One region of the Janthinobacterium algoris genome, then DNA from elsewhere that is predicted to be linked to it. Evidence: predicted binding sites of a transcription regulator. Region 1 holds the regulator's gene; each other region holds the start of a gene.

What was found. The regulator LexA, encoded in region 1, represses DNA repair genes until DNA is damaged. The targets are predictions, from matches to a motif close to ACTGTATNNNNATACAGT.
Region 2: the regulator LexA is predicted to act here: its motif matches at 1,478-1,495, upstream of recA (recombinase RecA).
Region 3: the regulator LexA is predicted to act here: its motif matches at 1,670-1,687, upstream of ACQ4W7_RS21230 (VRR-NUC domain-containing protein).
Region 4: the regulator LexA is predicted to act here: its motif matches at 1,620-1,637, upstream of imuA (translesion DNA synthesis-associated protein ImuA).

The regions. Positions count from the first base shown of each region.
Region 1 covers NZ_JBNYXZ010000001.1:530,386-533,851, reverse strand. Annotated here, with positions in the region: gene rpsR (30S ribosomal protein S18) at 1-38, opposite strand, end outside; gene priB (primosomal replication protein N) at 54-362, opposite strand; gene rpsF (30S ribosomal protein S6) at 383-772, opposite strand; gene lexA (transcriptional repressor LexA) at 1,048-1,695, shown strand; gene ACQ4W7_RS02425 (cystathionine gamma-synthase family protein) at 1,761-3,002, opposite strand; gene purF (amidophosphoribosyltransferase) at 3,046-3,466, opposite strand, start outside.
Region 2 covers NZ_JBNYXZ010000008.1:68,060-71,525, reverse strand. Annotated here, with positions in the region: gene recX (recombination regulator RecX) at 1-42, opposite strand, end outside; gene recA (recombinase RecA) at 281-1,387, opposite strand; gene ACQ4W7_RS13595 (response regulator) at 1,629-2,363, shown strand; gene ACQ4W7_RS13590 (sensor histidine kinase) at 2,360-3,466, shown strand, end outside.
Region 3 covers NZ_JBNYXZ010000015.1:115,456-118,921, forward strand. Annotated here, with positions in the region: gene ACQ4W7_RS21220 (MFS transporter) at 1-767, opposite strand, end outside; gene ACQ4W7_RS21225 (SMI1/KNR4 family protein) at 928-1,632, shown strand; gene ACQ4W7_RS21230 (VRR-NUC domain-containing protein) at 1,738-3,390, shown strand; gene ACQ4W7_RS21235 (ATP-dependent DNA helicase) at 3,387-3,466, shown strand, end outside.
Region 4 covers NZ_JBNYXZ010000020.1:21,183-24,648, reverse strand. Annotated here, with positions in the region: gene ACQ4W7_RS24065 (replication initiation protein) at 157-1,371, shown strand; gene imuA (translesion DNA synthesis-associated protein ImuA) at 1,666-2,415, shown strand; gene ACQ4W7_RS24055 (Y-family DNA polymerase) at 2,342-3,466, shown strand, end outside.

The DNA.
Region 1 (3,466 bases):
TTGAGCTTATTTTTGTCGAACTTTTTACCGAATGCCATATCAGGCTCCTGTATCTAAAATGCGCTAGTCAAAGTGACTGCACTAAAATCAATGATGTGAAACACCAAACTCTTGCTGTTGCGGCTCTTCCTGGCCAGGAAACCCGTGAACTGATAGACCCCGCCCAAGCTTGCCTGGCTGAACCGGCCTGAAATTTCGCCAGCGGCTAGCGCGGCAACATCAAACTCGGTCAAACGGGCAATCCCTGCTTCCATCTGCTGCGAACTGTGCTGCAATACTGCATTCACAATCGGCAGCCCTGCCGGGGTATAGCGCAATATTTCGCGCTCGGCAATGATGGCGGTGACTTGTAGCTGGTTCAGCGCACGATCCTGGTCAAGAATTAAGCTGCTGCGGCTACTGGAGCGGCTGCTGGTGCTTCGGTGCGGTGGCTTTTGGCCGCGTCTTCGCGTTGTACCGATTTCATCATCGGCGAAGGAGCTGTTTCAGCTTTCTTCATTTTAACGGTCAGGTGACGCAACACGGCATCATTGAATTTGAATGCTGTTTCCAACTCGACCAGGGTCTCGTTGTCGCATTCGATGTTCAGGCAGATGTAGTGTGCTTTAGGCAGCTTTTGGATCGAGTAAGCCATTTGACGGCGGCCCCAATCTTCCACGCGGTGAACCGAACCGCCGCGGGTGGTTACGCTGGCTTTGTAGCGTTCGATCATCGCGGGCACTTGCTCGCTTTGGTCCGGATGGACGATAAAGACTATTTCATAATGACGCATGCAAACTCCTTCAGGTCGGATTAATAATCGCCCACCCCGGCGTCAAGACGGGTGTGGGAAGGTCAGCCGAAGATTATAACCGCCTTTTGCAAACGTTTCAATCATTCTTCAACAAGCGGCCCATGCGCGGGGCCGGCCAGACGCTTTTTCCTGTGCATTCCAGTATTTCACACGAAATTCGCGCAAATAACAGAAATCCCCTTGCATCTCGGGCGATACTGTACAAAAATACAGTCTGTTCATATAGACAGCATTTTAGTATGCACCCACCGCTCATGATCAAGCTGACAGCACGACAAGAACAAATCCTGAACCTGATCAAGGACGCGATTGAAAATACGGGTTTCCCTCCTACCCGTGCTGAAATCGCCAATGAATTGGGTTTCAAATCGGCCAATGCGGCCGAAGAGCATTTGCAAGCCCTGGCCCGCAAGGGCGCCATCGAGATTTCGCCTGGTACCTCGCGCGGCATCCGCCTGATCGGTACGGCGGCGAATGCGTCCGCCGACATGCTGCCCTCGAAGGTGCCGGCAGCACTGCTGTTGTCGCTGCCGCTGATCGGCCGCGTGGCTGCCGGCTCGCCCATCCTGGCACAGGAAAACCTGGAAGCGAGCTACAACGTGGACCCGGCCCTGTTTTCGGCCAAGCCCGACTTCCTGCTGAAGGTGCGCGGCTGGTCCATGCGCGACGCCGGCATCATGGATGGCGATTTATTGGCCGTCAAGAAAGTCGACAGCGCCAAGAATGGCCAGATCGTCGTCGCCCGCATCGGCGACGAAGTCACCGTCAAGCGCTACAAGAAAACGGGTTCCGTCATCGAACTGCTGCCGGAAAACCCCGACTTCAAGGTCATTACCGTGTCGCCGGAAGATGAATTCGCACTGGAAGGTTTAGCGGTAGGACTGATGCGCAGCTGGCATTAAACGCACAAGCTAAAAAGGGCCGCAACAGCATGACTGTGGCGGCCCTTTTTTATTGCCCAGGCGTTTTATGCGTCCAGGGCACTACGGAAATCCTCGAGCAAATCCGCCTCATCCTCGATACCCACCGACACGCGGATCAGCGACTCGGCGATGCCCATGCTGGCGCGCCGCTCTGCGCCCATCTCGTAAAAGATCGTGTGGGCGACGGGAATGACCAGGGTGCGCGTGTCGCCGAGGTTGCTCGCTGGAATGGCCAGGTTCAGGCGGTTCAGGAAATCGAAGCAGTCAATGCCGTCTGTCAGCTCAAAGCTGAACAGGGAACCATAGCTGCGAAACAAGTCCGTCGCCAGCGCGTGCTGCGGGTGCGACGCCAAGCCCGGGTAATGCACGGCAGCCACGCGCGGGTCGGCGGCCAGCATGGTGGCCAGCGCCAGGGCGTTCGAGCAGGTGCGGTCCATGCGCAAGGCCATGGTTTCCGCGCCGACGGCGATATGGTGCGCCGCTTCCGGTCCCAGCGAAGCGCCGAAGTCGCGCAAGGCCTTAGCGCGGATTTGCGCGATGCCCCACTGCGCGGGCGCCGCCTTCTTGTAGTTTTCAAAGATATTCGGGTACCGCGTCCAGTCGAACACGCCCGTGTCCGTCAAGCTGCCTCCCAACGCATTGCCGTGGCCGCCGATGGATTTCGTCAACGCATTGACCACCAGCCCCGCGCCCACCGCTTTCGGGCGGAACAGGTACGGCGTCGTCATCGTATTGTCGACGATATACAAGATGCCACGTTCCTTGCACAGCGCGCCAATCTTCGCCAGGTCGGCGATCTGCGTGCGCGGATTGGCGATGGTTTCCACGAACACGATGCGCGTGGCCGGCGTGATGGCGGCGGCCACGTTGGCCACATCGGTGGCATCGACAAACGACACGCCGATGCCCTGCCCCGTCACCGTTTGCCACAGGCTGTTGGTATTGCCAAACAAAAAGGCCGACGACACCACATGGTCGCCCGCGCGCAGCAAGGATTGCACCACGGCGCCGATGGCGCCCATGCCGGTGGCGAAGCACAAGGTCGCCACGCCGTCTTCCATCTTGTTGACCTTGTCTTCCAGCGCCGAAACCGTCGGGTTGCCCTGGCGGCCATAGCGAAAACCCGGCTCCTTGCCCTGGAATACGGAAGCGAGCTGGCGCGCATCGCCATAGCCAAAAGCGACGGAATTGTGCACGGGCTTGTGCAGGGAGCCATGCTCGATGCCCTTGCGGCGGTCATTATGCAGGATGGTGGTGGTAAAGCCGTAGTTTTTTTTATCGTTCATGATCGCAAAGAAAAAAAAGCCCGGCATCGGCCGGGCAGCTTACTTATGCTTCCGTTGTCGCCAGGTTCAGGTTCAGCTGGGAACGCGGCGTATCTTCGGGCGCTGCCGCCTTCGGATGGTGGCGCGCATATTCCAGGCGGTCCAGGTATTCCTGCGACACGTCGCCCGTCACGTACACGCCATCGAAGCACGAGGCCTCGAAATTCGTCAGTGCCGGATTGACGTCGGCAATCGCCTGCTTGAGCGCGCCGATATCCTGGTACACCAAGTAATCGGCGGTGATTTCGCGGCACACTTCTTCCGTCGTGCGGCCGTAAGCGATCAGTTCGTCGCGCGTCGGCATGTCGATGCCATACACGTTCGGGTAGATCACCGGTGGCGCGGCCGAGGCGAAGATGACTTTCTTCGCACCCGCTTCGCGCGCCATCTGCACGATTTCACGGCTGGTGGTGCCGCGCACGATG
Region 2 (3,466 bases), on a different contig from region 1:
GCGTAGCGCCCTGCCCTTCAGGCTTAGTTGTACCGCTGCCATCATTCCACCCTATCGTCCATCACATCAACACAAGCGATATACCGTCAAACGCCGGCCAGACACCGCTCAAAAACACCGTCAAAAGCACAAATGCCGCCTGGCGCATGGGCGCGAGGCGGCATTCATTGTAGATCTTTTGCGCAGCAAGCCACGGCGCAACCGCCCGCAGCCTGCTGCGGGCAAGGCCAGCCGAAACTGGCCGTGCCGCAACAGCTGACTAGCCTGCTGATTTGCCTGCTTACTCGGCGAGCTTGGCTTCCGCAGCCTTGGCAGCCTTGTCAGCGGCTTTATCCGCTTTTTCCGGCTTTTCAGCAGCCAGCGGTGGCAGTTCGCGCACGCCCAGCGAAGCGCGGACCTTGTTTTCGATCTCGCGGGCCAGCGCCGGACGCTCTTGCAGGAAGGCACGGGCGTTGTCCTTGCCTTGGCCGATGCGTTCGCCGTTGTAGCTGTACCACGAACCGGATTTTTCCACGATCTTGGCATCTGAGCCCAGATCCAGGATTTCGCCTTCGCGCGAGGTGCCGGCGCCGTACAGGATGTCGAAGTGCGCTTCCTTGAACGGTGGCGCGATCTTGTTCTTGACGACCTTGACTTTGGTTTCGTTGCCGATCACTTCATCGCCAGACTTGATCGAACCGGTGCGGCGGATATCCAGGCGCACGGAGGCGTAGAATTTCAGCGCATTGCCGCCCGTGGTGGTTTCCGGGCTGCCGAACATCACGCCGATTTTCATGCGGATCTGATTGATGAAGATGACCAGGGTATTCGTACGGTTGATAGAACCGGTCAGTTTGCGCAGGGCTTGCGACATCAGGCGCGCTTGCAAGCCTGGCAGGGAATCGCCCATGTCGCCTTCGATCTCGGCGCGTGGCGTCAGTGCGGCTACGGAGTCGATGACGACGAGGTCGACACTGCCCGAACGCACGAGGGCGTCGCAGATTTCCAGCGCCTGCTCACCCGTGTCCGGTTGCGAGATCAGCAATTCGTGCAGGTTCACGCCCAGCTTTTGCGCGTAACCGACGTCCAGCGCGTGCTCGGCATCGATAAAGGCGCAAGTGCCGCCCAGTTTTTGCATTTCAGCAATGGTTTGCAGGGTCAGGGTGGTTTTACCCGACGATTCCGGACCGTAGATTTCCACCACGCGGCCGCGCGGCAAGCCGCCCACGCCCAGCGCGATATCGAGGCCGAGCGAACCGGTCGACACGACTTGCACTTCTTCGATCACCGCGCTGGCATCCATGCGCATGACCGAACCTTTGCCAAACTGCTTCTCGATCTGCGCCAGTGCGGCGGCGAGCGCCTTGGCTTTTTCCGATGCGGGTACTACAGCTTTTTTATCGTCCATATGTTCTTTCAGCCGTTCTACAGTTGCGAATCCATTTGAATCCTGCAGCCTGCGATAGCGCCAGTGGGTTAAATTCTTTACACAGACAGTACTGTATAAAAAAACAGTGATCAATGCAAGCGGAACGTGGATTTGTTTTGAAACAGATCAATACAAGCCTGGTTTTTCACAAAAACTCGCTACCTTGCGGAAAATGAAACACAATACAAACTTCTACCGCCGCAAGCATAGGAAGTGCACCATGCGTATTTTACTTGCCGAAGACGACAGCGTGCTGGCCGATGGCCTGACCCGCTCGCTGCGCCAGTCCGGTTATGCGATCGACTACGTCCAGACCGGCCAGGAGGCCGACACGGCCCTGTCCACCCAGGAATTCGACCTGCTGATTCTCGACCTGGGCCTGCCAAAGATGTCCGGCCTGGAGGTGCTGCGCCGCCTGCGCGCGCGCGCCTCGCTGCTGCCGGTGCTGATCCTGACGGCCGCCGATTCCATCGAACAACGCGTGAATGGCCTCGACCTGGGTGCCGATGATTATATGGCCAAGCCGTTCGCCCTGTCGGAACTGGAGGCAAGAGTGCGTGCCCTGACGCGCCGCGGCGCCGGCGGTGGCGCCACCGTCATCAAACACGGCCCCCTCAGCTACGACCAGGTGGGGCGCAGCGCCTACATCAACGACCAGATGCTCGACCTGTCGGCGCGCGAACTGGGCTTGCTGGAAATCTTGCTGGGCCGGACCGGCCGCCTCGTCTCGAAAGAACAGCTGGTCGACCACCTGTGCGAATGGGGCGAAGAAGTGTCGAACAACGCCATCGAAGTGTATGTGCACCGTTTGCGCAAGAAGATCGAGGTGGGCGGCGTGCGCATCGCCACCGTGCGCGGCCTCGGCTATTGCCTGGAAAAATACTCGGAAGCGGCGCGCCTGAACGCCGAAGCGGGCGAGTCAGCAAGCCCGGCCAGCGGACCCGCCAGCAAGTGAAGGCGCGCGAAGCGCCAGCGGACGAGGCGGACGACGACGACTGGTTCGAGCCGCCCACCACGGAGCAGGATGACACCATCGAGCATTCGCTGTTTGGCGAAATCCTCGACTGGATGCTGGCGCCCTTGCTGCTGCTATGGCCGATGAGCATCGCCATCACCTATCTGGTGGCCAAGGGCATCGCCAATCAACCGTTCGACCATGCGCTGGAAGACAGCGTGACCGTGCTGACGCAACAGGTCAAGCAAGCCGACGGCGCGATGCTGCGCCGCGTGCCGGATAAGAACAGCAGTAACAAGGGCCGCGACTTCCTGCGCGGCGACGATGTCGACACCCTGTATTACCTGGTGGTGGGCGGGCACGGCGAATACCTCGACGGCGACCGCGACTTGCCGCCACCGCAAGACCCCGACAAATACCGCAGCGGCATGGTGCTGTTTCGCAACGACACCATCCACGGCACGCCCGTGCGCGTGGCGTTCAGCTATCTCGACATGCCGTCCAGTACCGACGACGAACCGGGCCGCGCGCTGGTGCAAGTGGCCGAGACGCTGGAAAAGCGTGCCCAGCTGGCCAATGAAATCATCAAGGGCGTGATCTTGCCGCAATTCATCATCCTGCCCGTGATCCTGGCCCTGGTCTGGTTTGCCCTGGCGCGCGGCCTGTCGCCGCTGGCGCAATTGCAGGAGCGCATACGCGCGCGACCGCCCGACGACCTCTCCCCCATCGAATCGGGCCAGGTGCCCGAGGAAATCACGCCACTGGTCGGTTCGCTCAACGAGATGCTCGCGCGGCTATCTCTATCGATCGACATGCAGAAACGCTTCATCGCCGATGCCGCGCACCAGATGAAAACGCCGCTGGCCGGCATGCGCATGCAATCCGAGCTGGCCCTGCGCCAGACCGACCACGACGAGATTCACCGCTCGCTGCTGCAGTTGGCGAAAAGTTCGGAAGCGGCCACGCGCCTGGTCAACCAACTGCTGGCTCTGGCACGCGCGGAAAACCAGCCGCAGGCGGGCACGGCTTTCGAACCGATCGAGCTGAGCGAACTGGCGCGCGACGTGGTGCAGGACTGGGTGCAAGCTTCGTTTGCCCAGCAT
Region 3 (3,466 bases), on a different contig from region 1:
TCCTGCGCACGGTAACTGGCCGTCTCGACCAACCACAGCGGATAAAACTCGTAAAAACTGGCCACGCCACAGGTCAGCGCCAGTTGCACGATGAACAGGGTGCGCAACTCCTCATGGCGCAGCAGGTTCAGCGAATGCCGGTCGCGTGCCACTTGCCACCACGACGTCGTCAATAGCGAGGGTGTTTCGCGCGGCAAACCGGCGGCCACCAGCACAGCGACGAGCATCAGGGCGGCGGCGGCGATCCAGAACGGCACCGTCACGCCCCAATGCAGGGTCGCGCCCGCCAACATGGGCCCCACCAGCCAGCCCAGGTAAAAGGCGCCATTCAGCCACGACATGGCGCGCAGGCGCAGCGGTCCCGTCAACTGGTCGGCCAGCATGGCGCGCGCCACGGCGCCGTTACCTTCCAGCAAACCCGTGATGAAACGGGCCACGATGAACAACGGATAGGACTGGATCACCAGCGCCCAGGCCGTGATGGCGTGGCCGATGGCCGCACCCACGGCCGTGCGCATCAGCAAGGGACGGCGGCCATAGCGGTCCGACAGCGGCCCCAGCACGGCCGAGCCGATCAGCAAGCCCAGCGGATTGATGGTCAGCGCCAGGCCGAACAGCAGTTTCGACGGCAAGCCCAGGAAATTATTGAAGGCGTTCGGCGCCTCGGCCGCAAACAGGGGCGGCAGGATCGGATATGGCAGGGAGGCGCCGATGGTCGACAGCAGCGCCAGCAGGCAAGCGGCGGAAATTAACAGGATGTTTTTCATGCGGACTCAATGGATATTGTCTGGCAAGACTACCTGACCATGTCAAATTAGTAAACTAAAATGTTTATTAATTATGCCAGGCGTTGCCGCCATGACGCTAACCGTGCGCGCCATCGCCTCGGCTATCATTTGTCTATGACTCACGTTTAACAGGGCAAACATGACACTGTCAGAAATTGAACACCAATATGACTTCACCTATCCTGCACTGTATCGTCAGTTGGAGCGCGACGGCATGCTCGACATGGGTGAATATGGCCCCGATTGGTACAAGCTGGTCTATCCCACATTGACGGACCGGCCGACCCTGCTGCTGCACGCGGACGATTTCGAATTGCTCAATATCGAGGCCGTTGCCGACGCCGTGGATACGCTGCTGGACGCGGACGACTATCGGAAAATCGATCCCGCCTTCCAGTTCATCCCATTTGCGCAAACAGGCGCCGGTGACCACTACTGTTTTTTTACATCAAGCCTGCAGGACGGCGAGATGCCCATCGTGCTGCTGTGGCACGACCAGAACGAAGCCCAATACCTGGCGAAAAACCTGCAAGACTTCCTGTTTCACATGTTGTTGACCAGCATGGCGGAGCAGGATACGTATAACGAGGTCGGCGACGAGGACTTCAAGGACCAACTGGCAAAAACCCTGGGCACGCATGCGCGCTACCTGACGCCGGAACAGGCGCAGGTCCTGTCCGCGTTGCTGAACAGGGACATCATCGATTACGAGGGCGTGCTGCCCAAAGGAAGAAAAGAGGCGCATCGGGGCTTGCTGACAGATATCGAACTGGCCAGCCTGCGCGAGGCAATGATTCCCTACGAAAAGTTCGACAGCAGTTTTGCCTACAGCACGGCTGGCTGAACATAATTCGCTGGGCAAGCGGCGGCTGAAGGTTTAAACTGTATATAAACACAGTAAAATCGATCATCTTGCATCTTGCCCGCCCTATTGCCCTATTGCCCCACCATGCTGAGAGTCCTGGAAAATACCCTGTACTATCTGGATAATTTCCAGGATGTGCTGAGCTGGATCAGCGTACGTTACGCCGATCTGCTGAGTGCTGAAGAAACACAGTTCATTGCCGCATTCGGCGCGCTGCCGCAGCCGTCGCGCGCGCTGTTCGTGCGCCTCGTCATGCGCAAGGGCTGCCTGTTTCGCGCCAGCAAGCTCAATTACCCGGAAATCGGCGACACGCGCGCGGCCGCCCTGCCCTTGCTGGCCACGGGCTGGGTGGTAGCCGATCCTGCCATCTCGCTCGATACACTGTTCGAGCAACTGCTGAAAGGGGAAATCGTCCAAGCCTTCAGCCTCGCCGCGCCCCTGAAGGCGGCGCGCAAGGCCGAGCAGCTGGACGCCTTGCGCGAACTGCATGCGGACGAGAAACCATTCTCCGCATGGCATCCGGCCGGTACCGACGTGCTGTACCGCATCGGTCTGCAGCCCCTGTGCGACCGGCTGCGCCTGATTTACTTTGGCAACTATCACCAGGACTGGTCGGAATTCGTGCTGTCCGACCTCGGTGTGTACCAGTATGAAAAAGTGGAATTCTCGCCGCTATCGCGCGGCTTTCGCACGCGCCAGGATATCGAGCACTATGAAGTGCTGCACCAGTGCCGCGAACGCTACAACGACAGCGCGCCGGCCGACGAAGTGCTGCTAGAACTGGCGGCGCTACCCTTATCCCAGGACAATACCTGGCTGGCCAGCCGGCGAGAAAAACTCCGCTTCCAGATCGCCCAGCACCTGGAGAAATGCCAGGACTGGCCGGCCGCCTACCGCGCCTACGCCGATTGCCGCTATCCGGGCGCCCGGGGCCGCGCCATCCGCGTGCTGGAAAAAGATGAACAGCCGCAAGCGGCCTACGAACGCCTGATGATCGCCCTGGCCGCGCCGGAAAGCGAAGCGGAACAGCAATTGCTGCTGCGCATGGCGCCCCGTTTGCGGCGCAAGCTGGGCCACGCAAAACAGGCGGCCAGCGCGGTCGCCGCCGTGGAGCGCATCGACTTGCTGTTGCCGTATCCGGCGCAAGCGTGCTATGTGGAAGGGGTGGTGCAGCAACACCTGATGCAGGACGACGCGCCCGTGTATTACGTGGAAAACACCCTGATCAACTCGCTGTTCGGCCTGCTGTGCTGGCCTGCCATCTTCAAGGCCATGCCGGGCGCCTTCTTCCACCCATTCCACCGTGGCCCGGCCGACTTGCACAGCGCCGATTTTTACCAGCGCCGCAGCCTGGACTTTGCCAGCTGCCTGGCGCAACTGGACGACGGCAGCTATCAAGCCGCCATCCGCGCCACGCAAGCCGCCAAGCACGGCATCGTCTCGCCTTTCGTCAGCTGGGAGGTACTGAACGGCGGCTTGCTGGACCTGGCCCTGGCTTGCATCCCGGCTGCCCACCTGAAAAAGGCGTTCGAGCGCATCTTGCTCGACATCAAAAGCAACCGTAGCGGCTTGCCCGACCTGATCCAGTTCTGGCCGGCAGAACAGCGCTACCGCATGATCGAAGTCAAGGGTCCGGGTGACCGCCTGCAAGACAACCAGCTGCGCTGGATCGCGTATTGCGCCGAGCACGCCATGCCCGTCAGCGTGTGCTACCTGCAATGGCAGGTGCTCGCATGAACCGCAAAAGTTACACGATCGCCGTGCGCGCCCTGTGCGAATTCACCGCCAAGGTGGGCGACCTGGACTTGCGCTT
Region 4 (3,466 bases), on a different contig from region 1:
CTCAGTGCAAGGGATTTTTTACGCCTGTCACTTGGCAACTGGAGCTCCCATGAAGAATCATGGCCGAGGTGAGTACCTGCTCGCCCAAAAATTTGAGCGTTGTACCGTGCTTGCGCTACATGCTGGCACCGTCTTGCCGCCCCCTGGGAGCAAGTGGTGAATAGCGTCGCCGAGCCCGATGTTCGATACTTCAAGCACGGTACCGCCCTGCACCGGGTGCTGCAAGAGGCGCCCTATATTCCGCGCTGCAGCGACAACAAAACAGCCACCCGCACTCGCCCGCGCGAGTACGCGGTACGCTATCCGTACATGCAAATCAATCGGCCAGGCCTTGTCAGCTGGCTGATCTTTGACCTCGACCATGCAAATTCCATGGTCTGGGAAGATGCGGGCCTGCCGGCGCCAAATTTGATCGTACGCAATCGCGTCTCCGGCAATAGCCACCTTTATTATGCGATTACTCCGGTGTGCACGACCGAGGCCGCGCGCGACAAGCCTATCGCCTTCATGAAGGCAGTCTATGCGGCATTTTCGATAGCGCTGCGCGCAGATCCCAATTTTCACTCAGGGCCGGTGGCCAAGACGCCAGGACATCCATGGTGGTCGACCGAAGAACTACATAACTCCGTGTACGAACTGGGCGCCCTGGCCGACTACGTCGACCTGGCCGTGGCTGCCCCTTGGGCCAAGAGAGTCAAGGTAGACGACATTGCACACTCTCGCCATTGCCTGTTGTTCGAGTATTTGCGTCACTACGCATACGCCATCGTCAACCGCGAGCGTCAGAGTGGGAACTACGACAGTTTCGTGCGCTGGCTCGATGCCAAAGCCCACGACTTGAATAGATTCACGCAGCAAGGTTTTGCCCAGGACCTGCCAGTATCGTCGCTGAGGGCAACGATTCGCTCGATCGCGCGCTGGACGTGGAGCAATTACACGGGCAGCGGCCGGTGCAAGCGCGGCATCATGCAGCTTGACCCGGACCTGCCGCTTCCGGCACGCCAAAGCCTGGCTGCAGAACGCACCCACAGCGAACGGCAGAAGAGTACTGCGGACAGGATCCGTGCCGCCTGCAGGTTGTTGCTACAACGCGGAGAGAGTCTCACCCAGATCGCGATCGGACGCATCGCCGGCGTGACCCGGCAGACGGTGGCCACCTATAAAACACTCGTTGAGCAAGCCCGCCAGTCTCTGAAAACCCCAGGTACACAGACCGCCGTCGCAGCTCCGGCGGATGTTAAGTTTGCTACACATCAGGTACCTGCAGTGGGGGTTGCTTTTTTGCAACTTGTTCCGCTTGTGCGTATTGATGGGGGGGGCGGTCAGACTGCTGTAGTTCCGGAAAGTGGGCAGCAGGCCGAGGACGGATGATTTCCTCAGTATCGTGAGATTTGGGTTGGTGGTGGTCACAGCAAGTAGCCGGTTGCGTACTGTTTGTGTTGGGGTTTTAGGATGTTGAATTTATGGGTTTCTAAGTTAGCCGGGTGTGGCGACGGGGGTTTCGTCGGGGCGCAAGCAAGCGGGGATGCCCGCGCGCGAAGGCAGCCTTCGGAGTTTTTTTGTTCAGCGGTGTTTTTTGGCTGAAGCCGGCTCTTGCAGAATTAAACAATCACGCATACACTGTACATCCATACAGTATTATGTTAATAACGATTGTGTTTTCTCATGGCTTTGCTCTGTTCTCAAGTTTGCTCTGAATTCTCTGCGGAGGTCACTGATCCCCTGGTGATTTCGCACGTCTGGCGTGCAAGTGAGCTGGCGGTGTCACACGACGTCAGTTGTTCGTCCGGATATTCGTTGTTGGATGAAGAATTGCCTGGTACTGGTTGGCCGCGCTCGTCGCTTATTGAGTTGCTTGTTCAGCAATCGGGTATTGGAGAGTTGCAGCTGCTTAAGCCATTGCTTGCTAAGTTATCGAATAAGCAAAGAATTGTGTTGGTTCAGCCTCCTTATATTCCGTATTCGCTTGCGTTCAAGATATGGGGCATTGATGTTGACCGATTGATATGGGTTCGGGCCCCCAGTACTGGAGACGCTTTGTGGACGACGGAACAAATACTAAAAAATGGTAGTTGTGGTGCCGTAGTGTTTTGGCAGAACCATATCCGCTCCGATTCCCTTCGGCGCTTGAATTTGGCGGCCCAGGGTGGAGAAACATGGTTCTGGCTGATTCGTCCGATGGCGTGCGCAAGTGAAGCCTCGCCTGCGTCTCTTCGGCTGGGAGTTCGACCAGCGATGGGCGGTGTCCACGTTGAGGTCCTAAAGCGACGTGGTCCTGTTTCCGATAAAACCTTATTTATTCCGCTTGCTGATATGCCTACTGGCCGTCACCCCGTGCATCATGAAAACGCCCCTGCTGTTAACTTTATACCTGCCGCTGTTACCGCTCGAAACGCTCCGCCCGTCTTGGTCTGAGGCAGGCTTCGATGTGGTTGTGGATGGTGGAAAAGTGTTGGTCGCTTCGACAGAGGCGGTCGATGCCGGCGTGCGAATTGGCATGCGGTCTGGCGGCGTGGAGACTATTGCACCTGGTGCGATCATTTTGGATCGCGATACAGAAAAGGAATCGCGTGCGCTCGATTCCATTGCGATGGCGATGCTGCAGTTCACGCCCGAGGTTGCGTTTACCGATGATTTCAGCCTGTTGCTTGATGTCGGTGCGAGTCTTGCGTTGTTTGGTGGTCCGCTTTCATTGTGTCGGCGGGTACGCGATAGCATCCGTCGCCTCGGATTTACCGGGCAGTTGGGTGCGGCGCCGACGGCGGAAGGTGCCTGGCTGCTTGCTCACGTAAAGAGTGGACGTCATTCTCCGCGTAGAAGGTGCCTGCAATCCGCGACTCTGGCTTTCCGTCTCGACGGGTTACCCTGTTCACTTGTTCCATCCGCCGCACCATTCCTTACCTGGTTCGATGGTATTGGCGCTAGTACGCTGAGCGATGTGCGGAAGTTGCCGCGGACTGGACTGCTACGGCGGACGAGCAAACAGTTATTGCATGCCCTAGATCGTGCGTATGGTGATATCGAAGAAATGCATCGTTGGATATTGGTGCCGGCGCAATTCTCCGCGCATATCGAAACCTTCGATCGAATCGAGCATGCGGAAGCGTTGCTGCATGGCGTCACGACCTTGATCTTGCAGCTCACAGGCTGGCTTGCTGCACGCCAGCTGGCCGTTATCACTTTCAGACTGCAGCTGGAGCACGAGCGCGGCCGTTCTGCGGTGCCGCCGACGCCTGTCGAAATTACGTTGGCCGAGCCGGCGTGGAAAGAGACTCATTTGTTGCGGTTGTTGAGGGAGCGCTTGGCCAAGACAGAATTGAGCGCGCCGGTCATTGGACTACGACTGGAAGTGGTGCAGCTGGAACCGAGACAGCCGCTAACCGATCAGCTATTTCCAGAGCCCGGCGGCTCGCCGGCTGATTTCACTCGCCTGTTGGAACTGTTGTCCGCCAGACTAGGTGCGGAA